4 regions of the Arthrobacter sp. Sr24 genome follow, and region 3 is predicted to be linked to each of the others. Evidence: riboswitches for the same ligand, from Rfam matches in the RefSeq annotation. Region 3 holds a riboswitch; each other region holds the start of a gene.

Region 1 (3,187 bases), on a different contig from region 3:
TAACCTGGCCTGATTCACCCCCTCTGCACGCCCGCTCCGCACTCATACGCACCACTGAGGCCAAGTGGTGCGTATGAGCACCTAGACGCACCACTCACCTCGAGTGGTGCGTATGCGTGCAGGGCGCCGGTGGCTATACGCGCCACTGGAGTCCAGTGGTGCGTATACGTCCCTGAAAGTGGCGTCATGGCAGGGATTAGAACTAAACCGCGATAGCGTAAACGTATGATGACCCCACCCCAGACGTACAACGATGACCTCCGCCTGGCCCACGTGCTGGCAGACAGCGTGGATTCCCTGACCATGTCCCGCTTCAAGGCGCTGGATTTGGCCATTGAGACCAAGCCGGACCTGACCCCTGTCACCGATGCCGACAAGGCCGCCGAGGAGTCTATTCGTGGCCAGCTGTCCCGGGTCCGCCCGCGTGATGCCGTGCTGGGCGAGGAGTTCGGCAGCAGTGGCCACGGTTCGCGCCGCTGGATCATCGACCCCATCGACGGGACCAAGAACTTTGTCCGTGGCGTTCCTGTTTGGGCCACGCTAATCGCACTGGTGGACGACGGCGTTCCCGTCGTTGGGCTAGTCAGCGCACCTGCCCTGGGCAAACGTTGGTGGGCGGCACAGGGAACAGGCGCGTACATGGGCAAATCCCTCGCAGCAGCCACCCGCATCCGCGTCTCCAATGTCGCCGAGCTCAAAGACGCCTCGCTATCCTATTCATCGCTCACCGGCTGGAAGGAGCGCGGCAACCGCGACGAGTTCATCTCCCTCACCGACGATGTCTGGCGCACTCGGGCCTACGGCGATTTCTGGTCGTACTGCATGGTTGCCGAGGGCAGCGTCGACATTGCCTGCGAACCCGAATTAAACCTTTACGACATGGCGGCTCTGGTCCCGATCGTGCAGGAAGCCGGCGGCCGCTTCACCTCACTCGAAGGCGCCGAAGGCCCCTTCGGCGGCAACGCATTGGCCACCAATTCCATCTTGCACACGGAAGTTCTGCGGCGTCTGAACCCGAATTGGGATGACCTGCTGGGTTAGTCCCCACCCCTTCCCAGCAAGAAGCACAGATGAGTTAAGAACGACGGCGGCCTCCCGCCGTCGTTCTTTTTCTCCCCTGCCGCCGTGGTAGCCAAGCTAAGAGAAACGAAACGTAATAGATGCACCAGTAAAAATCTTGGGCTACTCTTTGGGGCATAGGTCACGAGTGCCAGCGCTAAACCCCGGTTTGCTGGCCGGCAACCCTCCTTTCGCGGCGGGGTGCCCCGGGTGACGACCTGGCCAAAGCCGTTCGGCTCTGGCAAGCGCGGACTTCTTGGCACCCCCAAAAGGTCCCAAGGTGTAAAAGGAATTTCTCATGAGCTCTGCCGTCTTGGACCACATCCAACTTGCCGACGCGCCCCTGTTACCCGTGGTGGGTCAGGACCTGGCCGCTCCGCTAATCCAGGGCGGGCAGGTGCGGTACGCAAACCTTGACTACGCAGCGTCGGCCCCGGCCGTTGAAGAAGTGGCAGTGCATCTGAACGAGGTTTTGCCGTATTACGCGAGCGTTCACCGCGGGGCCGGCTTCGCCTCGCAAGTGAGCACCTCGGTGTATGAAAATGCCCGCAAAATCGTGGCCCAGTTTGTTGGCGCCCGGGCGGATGACACCGTCATTTTCACCCGCAACACCACCGATTCGCTGAACCTTTTGGCTGGCTGCGTGGAATCGCTCCTGAAGCGGCGCGGCTACGCCGAGGGCCGTTCCAACGTCCACGGCGAGGTGCTGTATCTGGACATTGAACACCACGCCAACCTGCTGCCCTGGCAGGCACTCCCCCACCGTTCCGTAGTGGCCGCCAGTTCCATCGCATCCACTCTGGCCCGCGTGGAAACGCAGCTCCGCGCCGGAAACGTGCTGCTCCTAGCTGTCACCGGCGCCTCCAATGTCACCGGTGAGGTGCTCCCCATCGCGGAACTGGCCACTCTTGCGCACCAATATGGTGCCCGGATCGTGGTTGATGCCGCCCAGCTGGCTCCACACCGCCGCATTAACCTGGCCGATACCGGAATTGACTACGTGGCCTTCTCCGGTCACAAGTTGTACGCCCCCTTCGGCGCGGGCGTTCTGGTGGGTCGCCCTGATTGGCTCGACGCTGGCCACCCGCACCTCGCTGGCGGCGGGGCTGTGAAGGATGTCCGGCTCGAATCGATCATTTGGGCGCAAGGCCCGGCCCGCCACGAAGGCGGCACTCCCAACGTGCTGGGCGCTGCAACCCTCGCCAAAGCGGCCTCGGTACTGTCCGCTTTGGACCCCGATGACTGGCACCATCACGAGCAGAGCCTGCGCACCCATCTGGTGGCAGGGCTCAACGAGATCGACGGCGTCACGGTCCACTCGCTGTTCCAGGACGCGCACACGCACCCGGAGTGCGGGAGCATCGGCGTCGTCAATTTCTCGGTTACCGGGTACGACGCCGGACTGGTCGCCGCTTATCTCTCCGCCGAGCATGGCGTTGGGGTCCGTGACGGAAAATTCTGTGCCCACCCATTGCTGAACCGTCTGGGCTTGCCGGCCGGTTCGCTACGCGCCAGCTTTGGAGTGGGTTCCCGGCTTGAGGATTCCCGGCGATTGATCGCTGGAGTGGCGGCGTTGTTGCGCGAGGGCCTGGGCTGGGATTACGTGGTGGATGCCGGGCGCTGGGTCCCGGCGAGCGATGATCGCAGCTACCCGCAGTGGGCTCCGAATACCCCAGGTACAGCGGGGGCAGCCCCTTGCACAACGGACTGACCCAGCTCCCTCACACCAGACGCTAGCGCAGCCAAGGTGTCACTGGGATAGCGCACGTTCATTTGCAGGCGCGCCTCATCCAACAACCCCATCATGTCCACGGATTCTTGGACAGTCATGAAAGGGCTTTCAAGCAGTCCGGCCTGCAGGCAGCGGCTCACTTCACGAAGTTCGTAGCTAAAGCCGTTCCCAACAACTTCAAAGGTTTCCTTGCGTAGTGTGCCCTGACGGGGCTGGACAATGAGCTCAGCCGGATTGAACAGAGGACCGGAGGACTGTAACCAGCCTTCTGTGCCGCCAACTGTAACGATGCTTGGGCATTCACTTCCGATGGAGGTGATGATGTGCGCGTGCCCGCCGCCGTCGTAGGTCAGGGAGAGTGCATTGTGCAGATCCACACCGTTGGGGGTGAGGGTG
Region 2 (3,187 bases), on a different contig from region 3:
CTGAAATGCATCAAAACGATATCCCCTGGCCGCAGCCCCGCGCCCACTTGGTAATCCATTCCGCCTGCATTGGCCTTGCTTTCCCAAGCCACAATGACCTTCATGCCGCACGCCGCAACAGCCCGCCGGGTGGCCAGGGTGTACGGGCCGCCGGGCGGGCGAAAGAAGACCGGCCGGCGGCCAAACTGTTGCTCTTCAAAGTCAGCCATACCGCAAATTTCGGCCTTTTGCTGTTCGTAACTGAGCTGGATAAATCCCAAATCGTGGGTCATGGTGTGGTTCTCGATGAGGTGTCCGGCCGCAGTGTATTTTCTATAAAAGTCTGAGCTTCCAGCAATATAATTGTGAGCCAGAAACAGCGACGCCTTGATCCCATTTTTCTCCAGTAACGCCAGGAACGAATCCCGCTTGATCGCACCGTCGTCGACCGTCAAAAACACCACTTTTTGCTCGGTAGACACCTTGGTCAGCACCGGCGCCAGCCCGTCTACGATGGGCAGCGGCACGCAGCCCGGCACCAGCCCCTCCAACGTATCCACCCTCCCGGTGAGCGGGTTCTTGGGAAGCTAGCTGCTGGGAATATCCGACGCCGGAGCTTGCGTACTCGAGGCCGCCCCACTTTCCACTGGGGTACTTGAGGCAGCGACAGTAACGATGGGCGGCTCAGTGGTGGCTGGGCCAACTACCACAGCGGCCGGCAACGCTGAACTATTGGTGTTGGCCCACCACAGTCCGGTGGCCACGAGGGCGATCGCGAGCACCAGCACCGATAAGGCCACCCAACGGCCACGTCCAGGTCCAGGGGACAGATCAAGGTGGCGGGGAATAAGTAGCTTTTCTGGTTTCTGTTTCTGGTTTCCGGAGATCGGCTAGCGGCACAGCTGGAGCCGCTTAGAGCCCAAGTTTTGCAGCTTCAATCTTGGGGCAGGTATTCATCACCACGTCAAGACCAGCAGCCTGGGCACGCTGGGCCGCGTCTTCGTCAATAACGCCCAGTTGGAGCCACACCGCTTTGGCACCTACTGCTATGGCTTGGTCAACCACGGCTCCCACCTTGGCGGAGTTCACAAAGCAATCCACCACATCGATGCTGCCTGGGACCTCAGCCAGGGTCTTATATCCCTTGGCGCCATGGACGTCGTCGCCCTTCAAACTCACCGGGATAATCTCCTGACCCAGGTGCTGCTGAAGGAACAAGGAAACACTGACAGCAGGACGCAGCGGGTTACCGGACAAGCCCACCACAGCCCAACGTCCGGGGGTACTCAGAAGCCGGTGGATCAGCTGCGGATCATTGATGTGTGCCATGTTACGAGCCTAGTCCCCCACCGATTGTTACGCCTCGCGAACTCGACGCACTTGCCGATTTCTGCCGTCACGCCACTTCGTCTTAGTCTTGAGATGACCATCCCGAGCGGCCGAGAGATCTGGCTCATTGACGCCGCAGCAACCCTGGTTGACGCCTCTGCAAGAGGAGTCATCGCCGGCAGGGTGCTACCGCCAGGAACGATGGAGTGTTGTGATGTCTGCTTTACTTTCGCGCTCGGCACCTGCCGAATCAGTGTTTTTGCCAGCGGTAATTTCCGATCCCCAAGGCACTGCGGCCATGCCGGTTGCCTTTCAGGGACTTGGCCGGTCCTTCAGTTCAAAGGGCGGAACGCACACGGTGCTCCGGGATGTTTCCTTTGATATTCAGGCTGGGGAAATCGTAGCCCTGCTAGGACCTTCCGGCTGCGGAAAATCCACCCTATTGCGTGCCGTTGCCGGGCTCGACGCCCCCAGCAGCGGATCTGTGACCATTGACGGAACAGAAGTATCCGGGATTGACTCACGCTGCGCCGTAGCCTTCCAAGAACCCCGTCTCCTGCCTTGGAAATCGATCGCCAGCAACGTGGCGATCGGAGTTCCATCCGGAGCAGACTCAGCACGCAGCCGCCACGTAGTGGAAAACCTGCTGGAACTGGTGGGCCTCTCATCCTTCGCTGGACACCGGCCCCGGGAAATCTCCGGCGGCATGGCCCAGCGGGCATCGTTGGCCCGCGCTTTGGCCCGCAATCCCGGTGTTCTCTTACTGGATGAACCCTTTGGTGCACTAGATGCTCTGACCAGAATCACCATGCAGGATCTGCTGCTGGATATCCATTCAGCCGAACCGACCACGGTTCTGCTGGTCACCCACGATGTGGATGAGGCGTTGCAGCTCGCTGACCGCATCATCCTGCTCGGCGACGACGGCACCGGCCAGCCCGGTTGCACCATTGTGCGGACCGTGGATGTGCCCGGTGCACGCCCCCGAGACCGGGCTTCAACAGAACTGGCCGGACTGCGCAGCTCACTGCTTGGCAGCCTCGGCGTCGACGGCCACTAGCCACTTCTTTCTAGTTACCTTCTTTCTTTCTTTCTTTCATCAGCACACCCATTTTGAGGACCACTATGCCTAATTCAGCTCATTTCAACCGCCGATCCTTCCTAGGTTTCACCGCCGCCGTCTCCGCTCTGGCCCTGGCTGGCTGCGCCGGTGAGGACGCAGCAACCAACGCCGCTGGCAAAGCGGGCGGCTCTGACACTCTCAACATCGACTTCGCCACCTACAACCCGCTCAGCTTGATCATCAAGGAAAAGGGCTGGTTGGAGGCAACTCTGGCGCCGAAGAACGTCACCGTGAAATGGCTGCAGTCCGCCGGCTCCAACAAGGCCAATGAGGCACTGCGTGCTGGAGCGATCGATGTTGGTTCCACTGCTGGCTCCGCCGCGCTGCTGGCACGGGCCAACGGCTCCCCCATCAAAACCATCTCGCTCTACTCCCAGCCTGAGTGGGCAGCACTGGTCACCAACAAGGATTCCGGCATCACCAAAGTTGCCGATCTTAAGGGCAAGTCCGTGGCCGCCACCAAAGGCACCGATCCCTACTTCTTCTTGGTCCAGGCACTGGAGGAAGCCGGTCTTAGTACCAAAGACGTGACGGTGGAGAACCTACAGCACGCCGACGGTCGCGCTGCGCTAGCAAACGGTTCTGTAAATGCTTGGTCCGGCCTGGACCCCATCATGGCCACGGCCGAGCAGGAGGGCGCTACGCTCTTCTACCGGAACCTTGATTTCAATACTTACGGATTCCTCAACGCCACCGAGTCATTCCTGAAAGAAAAGCCTGAGTTGGCACAGACCGTGGTGGACGCCTACGAAAAGG
Region 3 (3,187 bases):
TAGCGATCCAAAGAATTCTAGCGGTACTTTGACTGTAACCACGATCACAGTTTATTCTAATAGACAACAAATGTTGCTCAACAGGCAATACCCGCTAGTGGGACCTTAGCTACGTAGCCTCTCGACTACTCTGTAGTCGCACGGAGTAGCCCAAATGCCACGGGCAGCACGGCTAGATCCCCAACTTTCGCACACTGGAGCCCTTCATGGACTTAAACATTGCCATAGTCGTCTTATATTTGGTGGCCATGCTGGCCTTTGGCTGGTGGGGTAAATCGCGAACCAAGAATAATAGCGACTATCTCGTTGCCGGAAGGCGCCTGGGCCCCTTCCTTTACACCGGCACCATGGCCGCGGTGGTCCTCGGCGGCGCTTCCACCGTTGGTGGGGTGGGGCTGGGCTATAAGTTCGGCATCTCCGGCATGTGGCTGGTGGTCGCGATCGGCGTCGGCGTACTGCTGCTGAGCCTGCTCTTCGCCCCAACATTGCAGAAATTGAAGATCTACACGGTCTCGCAAATGTTGAGCCTGCGCTACGGCGCCGAAGCAACCAAGATGTCCGGCATTGTCATGCTGGCGTACACCATCATGATCTCGGCAACCTCCACCGGCGCCTACGCCACCATCTTCATGGTGCTGTTCGGCCTAGACCGCTGGCTCGCCATTGCCATCGGCGGTGTGATCGTGCTGATTTACTCAACCATTGGCGGCATGTGGTCCATCACGCTGGCCGATCAGGTCCAGTTCGTCATTAAAACCGTGGGTATCTTCTTGCTCATGCTGCCCTTCACGTGGAACGCAGCTGGCGGACTCTCCGGCATCAAGGAACGCGTTGACGCCAGCTTCTTCCAGTGGGATGGCATCGGCGTGCAGACCATCATCACTTACTTTGTGGTCTACACCTTGGGCCTATTGATTGGCCAAGACATTTGGCAGCGCGTCTTCACAGCCCGCGATCCCCAGGTGGCTCGTTGGGGCGGCGCCACCGCTGGCATCTACTGCATCTTGTACGGCGTTGCCGGTGCCATGATCGGTATGGCCGCTTTTGTGGCGCTGCCTAACATCGATGTTGCAGGGCTGGGCAAGGACGTTGTCTACGCCGAGGTCGCCACTAACCTGCTGCCCATGGGGATCGGCGGCATTGTCATGGCAGCCGCCGTGGCCGCCATGATGTCCACTGCATCCGGTGCCCTTATTGCCGCCGCCACAGTAGCCCGCAAGGACGTTGTCCCTTTCGTGGCCAGCTGGTTCGGCAAGACCATCGACGCTTCCGACACCTCAAACCCCGAGCACGATGTCCGCGCCAACCGCTGGTACGTATTGATCTTGGGCGTCATGGTCATCGTGATCTCGATCGTGGTCAACGATGTGGTGTTCGCCCTGACCATCGCCTACGACATCCTGGTAGGCGGCCTCCTCGTCGCCATCATCGGCGGCCTGGTGTGGAAGCGCGGCACCGGCCTGGGCGCCGCTTGGTCCATGGCCGTGGGTTGCGCGCTGACCCTGGTCATGCTGGTCCTGTACGCCACGGGAACCATCCCCAGCGCCGACGGCATCTACGCCAACGAACCCATCTACGTCGGCCTCATCGCCTCGCTGCTGGTCTACGTTGTTGTCTCCCTACTGACCCCGGTCACCCCTGCGCACATCCGCAAGGGGTGGGATGACCGCCTCGCCGCGGCAGCCACGGACTCCAACCCGGATGAGGAAACCGCCACCTTGGCGAAGTAACCTTCTCAGAAGTACGACGGCGAGTGGTGACGTAATTTATTACGTCACCACCCGCCGTCGTACTTTAAAACAGTAGTATTGGGACAGCTTCAAGAGATGCGGCGCCAAGCTCCGACTGGCCGCACGCCAACCCCATGCTTCACGGGTGGTTCGGATGAGGAAGCGGCCCCCGGAAACCTCCGCGGGCAAGAGCAAGCAAAGGTCATCGCCATGTCTTCGAGCACCCCTGTCACGTCCCGTCAGCGTCAAAACGCGGGGAATCAACCTGCGAAATCCGCCGGAATCCCGGTACTGCCTGCAGTGGATGTGAACCGTGGTGCGGTCTCGTTTCAGACCCCCAACGGCTTCCACGACTACCAGACGCAGGAGCCGGAACAGCTCGCCACGGCCTTGACCCAGGCAGTGCGCCCGGCACGCTGGATTCCGGAACTGGGCACCTTGGTCATCACGGTGGCTCAGAATGGTGTGCGGGCCGGACGCAACGTGGGCTTCCGGCTCTCCACGTTCTGAGCTGGGGCGGGCGGCTCAGTTCGGGAGGAGTTGGGTGGGCCCACAACTCCCAGGGACCCGCACTAAGACGCGCCAGCGGCTCAGTTCGGGAGGAGTTGGGTGGGCCCACAACTCCCAGGGACCCGCACTAAGACGCGCCAGCGGCTCAGTTCGGGAGGAGTTGGGGACTATTCGATCGCGGCGATCACCGCACCCTGAGCCACCTCGTCCCCTTCGTCAACCCGGAGCTTGACGGTACCGGGAACGGGCGCGTAAATCTCGGCGTCGACCTTGTGAATCGAGACCTCGGCGATCAGCTGCTTTTCTGTGACCTGATCACCATCTTGGACATACCAAGTAGAGACAACGCCGGGCTCGCTAGCGTCCCCTGTCATCTTTGGGAAGAGCATTTCAGTCATGCGGCAACCGCCTTTCGGACAGCGGCCACAGTGCTTGCGGCCGTTGGCAACACAGCCTATTCCAGTTCCTCAGCGGACGGAATGGGCCCATAGGGCCGGGATCACCGGTTTCAGTGCTGACTCAGGTCCGAACCGGGTTGGGATCGTGCTCGGTGACGGCCGCATCGGGCTCCCTGGAGAGGCCTCAACTCTTAGGGCTAACCCATCACCTCAATCTGATTCTGCATTAGCAGCCTCCTGGCGGTGTTTTTGGCGGTCATTTCTCCCTTCTGATTTTCTTGACGCGACTTGTCTGTGGTCTTGATCTGACTGCCGATCAGTACTTTCTATGACCTCGTTCATAGTTACGATATTTTGCGGGCTACCTAAACTTTTTTCCGAGGACTACCGACCAAAAAACCGCGTGATTCCGCGCTACAGTGGTTGCTGACTTAGAGGAGTAAGACTGTGGCAGAGACTGCGCCGGACCGCGTGCCCACACCTGTAGAAATCAGGCGGTGGCGCCAATACTTGGCTGATGAGCGGGCCGAAGCGGCCGTGTACCGTGAC
Region 4 (3,187 bases), on a different contig from region 3:
GCAACACACCACCGCCCTGACCCACGGCTGCGCAGAAGTCCTCGCCGACGGGTTCAGCGGCAGCGGCTGAAAGCCCCAACATATCTTTATTCACCGCATCGTCCACTACTTTGTCCACCGCGTGTTCCATGGCATTAGGCCGATTTTGCGGCGCGGAATCCGGCTTCCAGATCGGCGATTATATCGGCGACGTTTTCCAAACCGACCGAGAGGCGAACCAGCCCGGGGCGCACACCGGCGGCAAGCTGCTGCTCGGGCGAGAGTTGAGCATGCGTGGTGGAAGCGGGGTGAATGACCAAGGAGCGGACATCACCTAAGTTGGCAACGTGCGAGTGCAGTTCCAAGCCATCAACAAAGCGCTTGCCAGCTTCGGCACCGCCCACAATGTCGAAGGCGATGATGGCACCGGTGCCGTTGGGGCTGTACTTGCGTCCGCGCTCGAACCAGGGGCTGGAGGGAATACCGGCATACGCGACGGCCTCAACGTTTTCATTGCTCTCGAGCCACTGTGCGACGGTGACGGCGTTGCTGACGTGGCGCTCGATGCGCAAGCTCAGCGTCTCGATGCCCTGAGCAATCAGGAACGCGTTGAACGGCGAGATGGCCGAGCCCAGATCACGCAGCAGCTGAACACGAGCCTTGAGGATGTAGGCCAAGTTGGCTCCGAGAGCACTGCCCACACCCAAATCACGGGCATACACCAGCCCGTTGTAGGTCTCATCCGGGGTGTTGAAGCCGGGGAACTTCTCCGGGTTAGCCGCGAAATCGAACTTGCCGCCATCCACAATGACGCCACCAATGGCGGTGCCGTGCCCACCGAGGTATTTGGTGGCCGAATGGATCACAATATCGGCACCCCATTCGAGGGGGCGGATCAAGTACGGGGTGGCCAAGGTGTTGTCCACAATCAACGGCACGCCAGCCTCGTGGGCAATAGCGCTGATGTTTTCCAGGTCCAACACGTCCTGGCGCGGGTTCGATACCGTCTCACCGAAAAAGGCTTTGGTGTTCGGGCGAACGGCTGCACGCCACTGATCCAGGTTATCGGGATCATCGACGAAAGTGACCTCAATGCCTAGCTTCTTCAGCGTGTGAGCCAGCAGGTTGAATGTGCCCCCATAAACACTAGGACTGGAAACGATGTGGTCGCCTGCTTCGGCGAGGTTCAAGATGGCAAAGGTGGTAGCTGCCTGACCGGAGGCGAGCAAGAGCGCGGCAACACCGCCTTCCAAACTTGCTACACGCTGCTCGACGGCGTCCGTGGTGGGGTTGCCAATACGGGTGTAGATCGGCTCTAGCTCAGCTAGGGCGAACCGTGCTGCTGCACTCTCGGCCGAAGGGAACACGAAGGATGTGGTCTGGTAGATCGGGAGTGCACGGGCGCCTGTGGTGGCGTCGGGCTCCTGACCTACATGGATCTGACGGGTTTCAAATGACCAACCGTTACTCATGGGTGGGTTCCTTCACACTAGTGGCCTACAGCAAAAGCCCTTCACCGCGCACTGCGGGAAGGGCCTTGAACAGATACGGCCCGCGCTTGCACCGGAACCGGATGGTTCGATGCCAGGTCTTCACCCGGGGCACCCCACCGCGGAAGGAGGGTTGCCGGTCAGCAAGCCGGGGCTATTCGCTGACACTCATGACCTAACTTCCAGTGTGGAAGATCCCCCGCGAACCCGCAACAATATGACGACTTTATGACTATTGGCGAACATCTGTTTGAAAACCCGCCAAAAAGATGCCAGAGGATGAATTAGTGAACGATGAGCGACTTTCACCCTCTTCTTTCGGTGGTGCCGGGCGCTACTTGCCCAACCCCGCACGCCGCAGCGCCTCGGCCATGGCTGTATTGGCCTGCGGCGCAGCACTTGTCCGCCCCTGCTGCGCACCCTTCTGATTCCCGCCAGGCTGAGCTGCGCGCTGCGGGCGCGAAGGTGATGGACGCCCGGAAGTGCGGGAGCCGACGTCGGACGTCCTAGTGGGCTCCTCGGCGGAACCTCTGGAACCGGAACCTCTGGAAGCAGCACCCTTGGAATTAGCGTGGGCCCCGACACCCACTTCATCGTCCAAGCGCAGCGTGAGTGAAATTCGTTTGCGTTCGGGCGCCACTTCCAGCACCTTCACGCGCACCACCTGGCCGGATTTAACCACCGTGTGCGGATCCGACACGAAGCTGTTGCTCATGGCCGAGACGTGCACCAGCCCGTCCTGATGCACACCGATGTCCACGAAGGCGCCGAACGCTGCCACATTTGAGACCGTGCCTTCCAAAATCATGCCGGGGCGCAGATCCGTGATCTTCTCGATGCCATCGGTGAACGTGGCGGTTTCAAAGCGCGGCCGCGGGTCACGCCCTGGCTTTTGCAGCTCGGCAATGATGTCCCTGACAGTGGGCAGACCGAACTCTCCCTCAATAAAATCGGCCGGATTCACCGAAGCCACGGCCCCCACTCCGCCGGCGATCTCATGCGCTCCAGCGCCGGCCGCGACGAGAATTTTGCGCGCTACTCCGTACGCTTCGGGGTGCACACTAGAGGCGTCCAGCGGCTCCGCTCCCCCGGTAATCCGCAGGAATCCAGCGCATTGTTCGAACGCCTTCGGGCCCAGCCGTGCCACCTTAAGCAGCTCGCGGCGCTTCTTGAAGGGGCCGTTCTCATTGCGGTGAGCCACAATGTTCTCACTCAAAAGAGGGCCGACGCCGGCCACCCTCGCCAAGAGTGCTGGCGAGGCCGTGTTCAGATCCACGCCCACCGCATTGACGCAGTCTTCCACCACGGCATCTAGGGAACGGTCCAGTTTGGCCGGGGTGAGATCGTGCTGGTATTGGCCAACGCCAATGGACTTGGGCTCAATTTTGACGAGCTCGGCCAGCGGGTCCTGCAGGCGGCGCGCAATCGAGACGGCACCGCGCAGAGAGACATCCATGCCGGGCAGTTCGGCGCTCGCCAACGCCGAGGCGGAATACACGGAAGCGCCGGCCTCGGAGACCACCAGCTTGGTGACCGAACGCTCAGGATTGAGCCGTTTGAGTTCAGCCACAAGTTCAGCAGCCAGCTTGTCGGTCTCGCGACTGGCCGTCCCGTTGCCAATGGCAATCAGCTCAACGTCATGCCGCTGGCTCAGTGAGACCAAGGTTGCCAGGGCTTCATTCCAGCGCTTTGCCGGTGCGTGCGGATAGATGGTCTCG

What was found. A riboswitch is a leader RNA that binds a small molecule or an ion and turns the genes downstream of it on or off. The one in region 3 is predicted to bind S-adenosylmethionine.
Region 1: it holds a riboswitch for S-adenosylmethionine, as region 3 does, so the genes downstream of both, ACX80D_RS02935 (aminotransferase class V-fold PLP-dependent enzyme) here and ACX80D_RS06525 (hypothetical protein) in region 3, are expected to answer to the same signal.
Region 2: it holds a riboswitch for S-adenosylmethionine, as region 3 does, so the genes downstream of both, ACX80D_RS00710 (ABC transporter ATP-binding protein) here and ACX80D_RS06525 (hypothetical protein) in region 3, are expected to answer to the same signal.
Region 4: it holds a riboswitch for S-adenosylmethionine, as region 3 does, so the genes downstream of both, ACX80D_RS03540 (bifunctional o-acetylhomoserine/o-acetylserine sulfhydrylase) here and ACX80D_RS06525 (hypothetical protein) in region 3, are expected to answer to the same signal.

The regions. Positions count from the first base shown of each region.
Region 1 covers NZ_JBTNDB010000002.1:211,194-214,380, reverse strand. Annotated here, with positions in the region: gene hisN (histidinol-phosphatase) at 226-1,041, shown strand; SAM riboswitch class IV at 1,200-1,313, shown strand; gene ACX80D_RS02935 (aminotransferase class V-fold PLP-dependent enzyme) at 1,358-2,770, shown strand; gene ACX80D_RS02930 (Gfo/Idh/MocA family protein) at 2,707-3,187, opposite strand, start outside.
Region 2 covers NZ_JBTNDB010000001.1:135,123-138,309, reverse strand. Annotated here, with positions in the region: gene ACX80D_RS00725 (polysaccharide deacetylase family protein) at 1-530, opposite strand, end outside; gene ACX80D_RS00720 (hypothetical protein) at 567-779, opposite strand; gene ACX80D_RS00715 (CoA-binding protein) at 892-1,308, opposite strand; SAM riboswitch class I at 1,403-1,516, shown strand; gene ACX80D_RS00710 (ABC transporter ATP-binding protein) at 1,523-2,368, shown strand; gene ACX80D_RS00705 (aliphatic sulfonate ABC transporter substrate-binding protein) at 2,434-3,187, shown strand, end outside.
Region 3 covers NZ_JBTNDB010000006.1:153,858-157,044, reverse strand. Annotated here, with positions in the region: gene ACX80D_RS06530 (sodium:solute symporter family protein) at 207-1,730, shown strand; SAM riboswitch class IV at 1,818-1,928, shown strand; gene ACX80D_RS06525 (hypothetical protein) at 1,941-2,240, shown strand; gene ACX80D_RS06520 (biotin/lipoyl-containing protein) at 2,408-2,638, opposite strand; gene ACX80D_RS06515 (VIT1/CCC1 transporter family protein) at 3,086-3,187, shown strand, end outside.
Region 4 covers NZ_JBTNDB010000003.1:123,289-126,475, reverse strand. Annotated here, with positions in the region: gene metX (homoserine O-acetyltransferase MetX) at 1-82, opposite strand, end outside; gene ACX80D_RS03540 (bifunctional o-acetylhomoserine/o-acetylserine sulfhydrylase) at 135-1,451, opposite strand; SAM riboswitch class IV at 1,529-1,645, opposite strand; gene ACX80D_RS03535 (Tex family protein) at 1,804-3,187, opposite strand, start outside.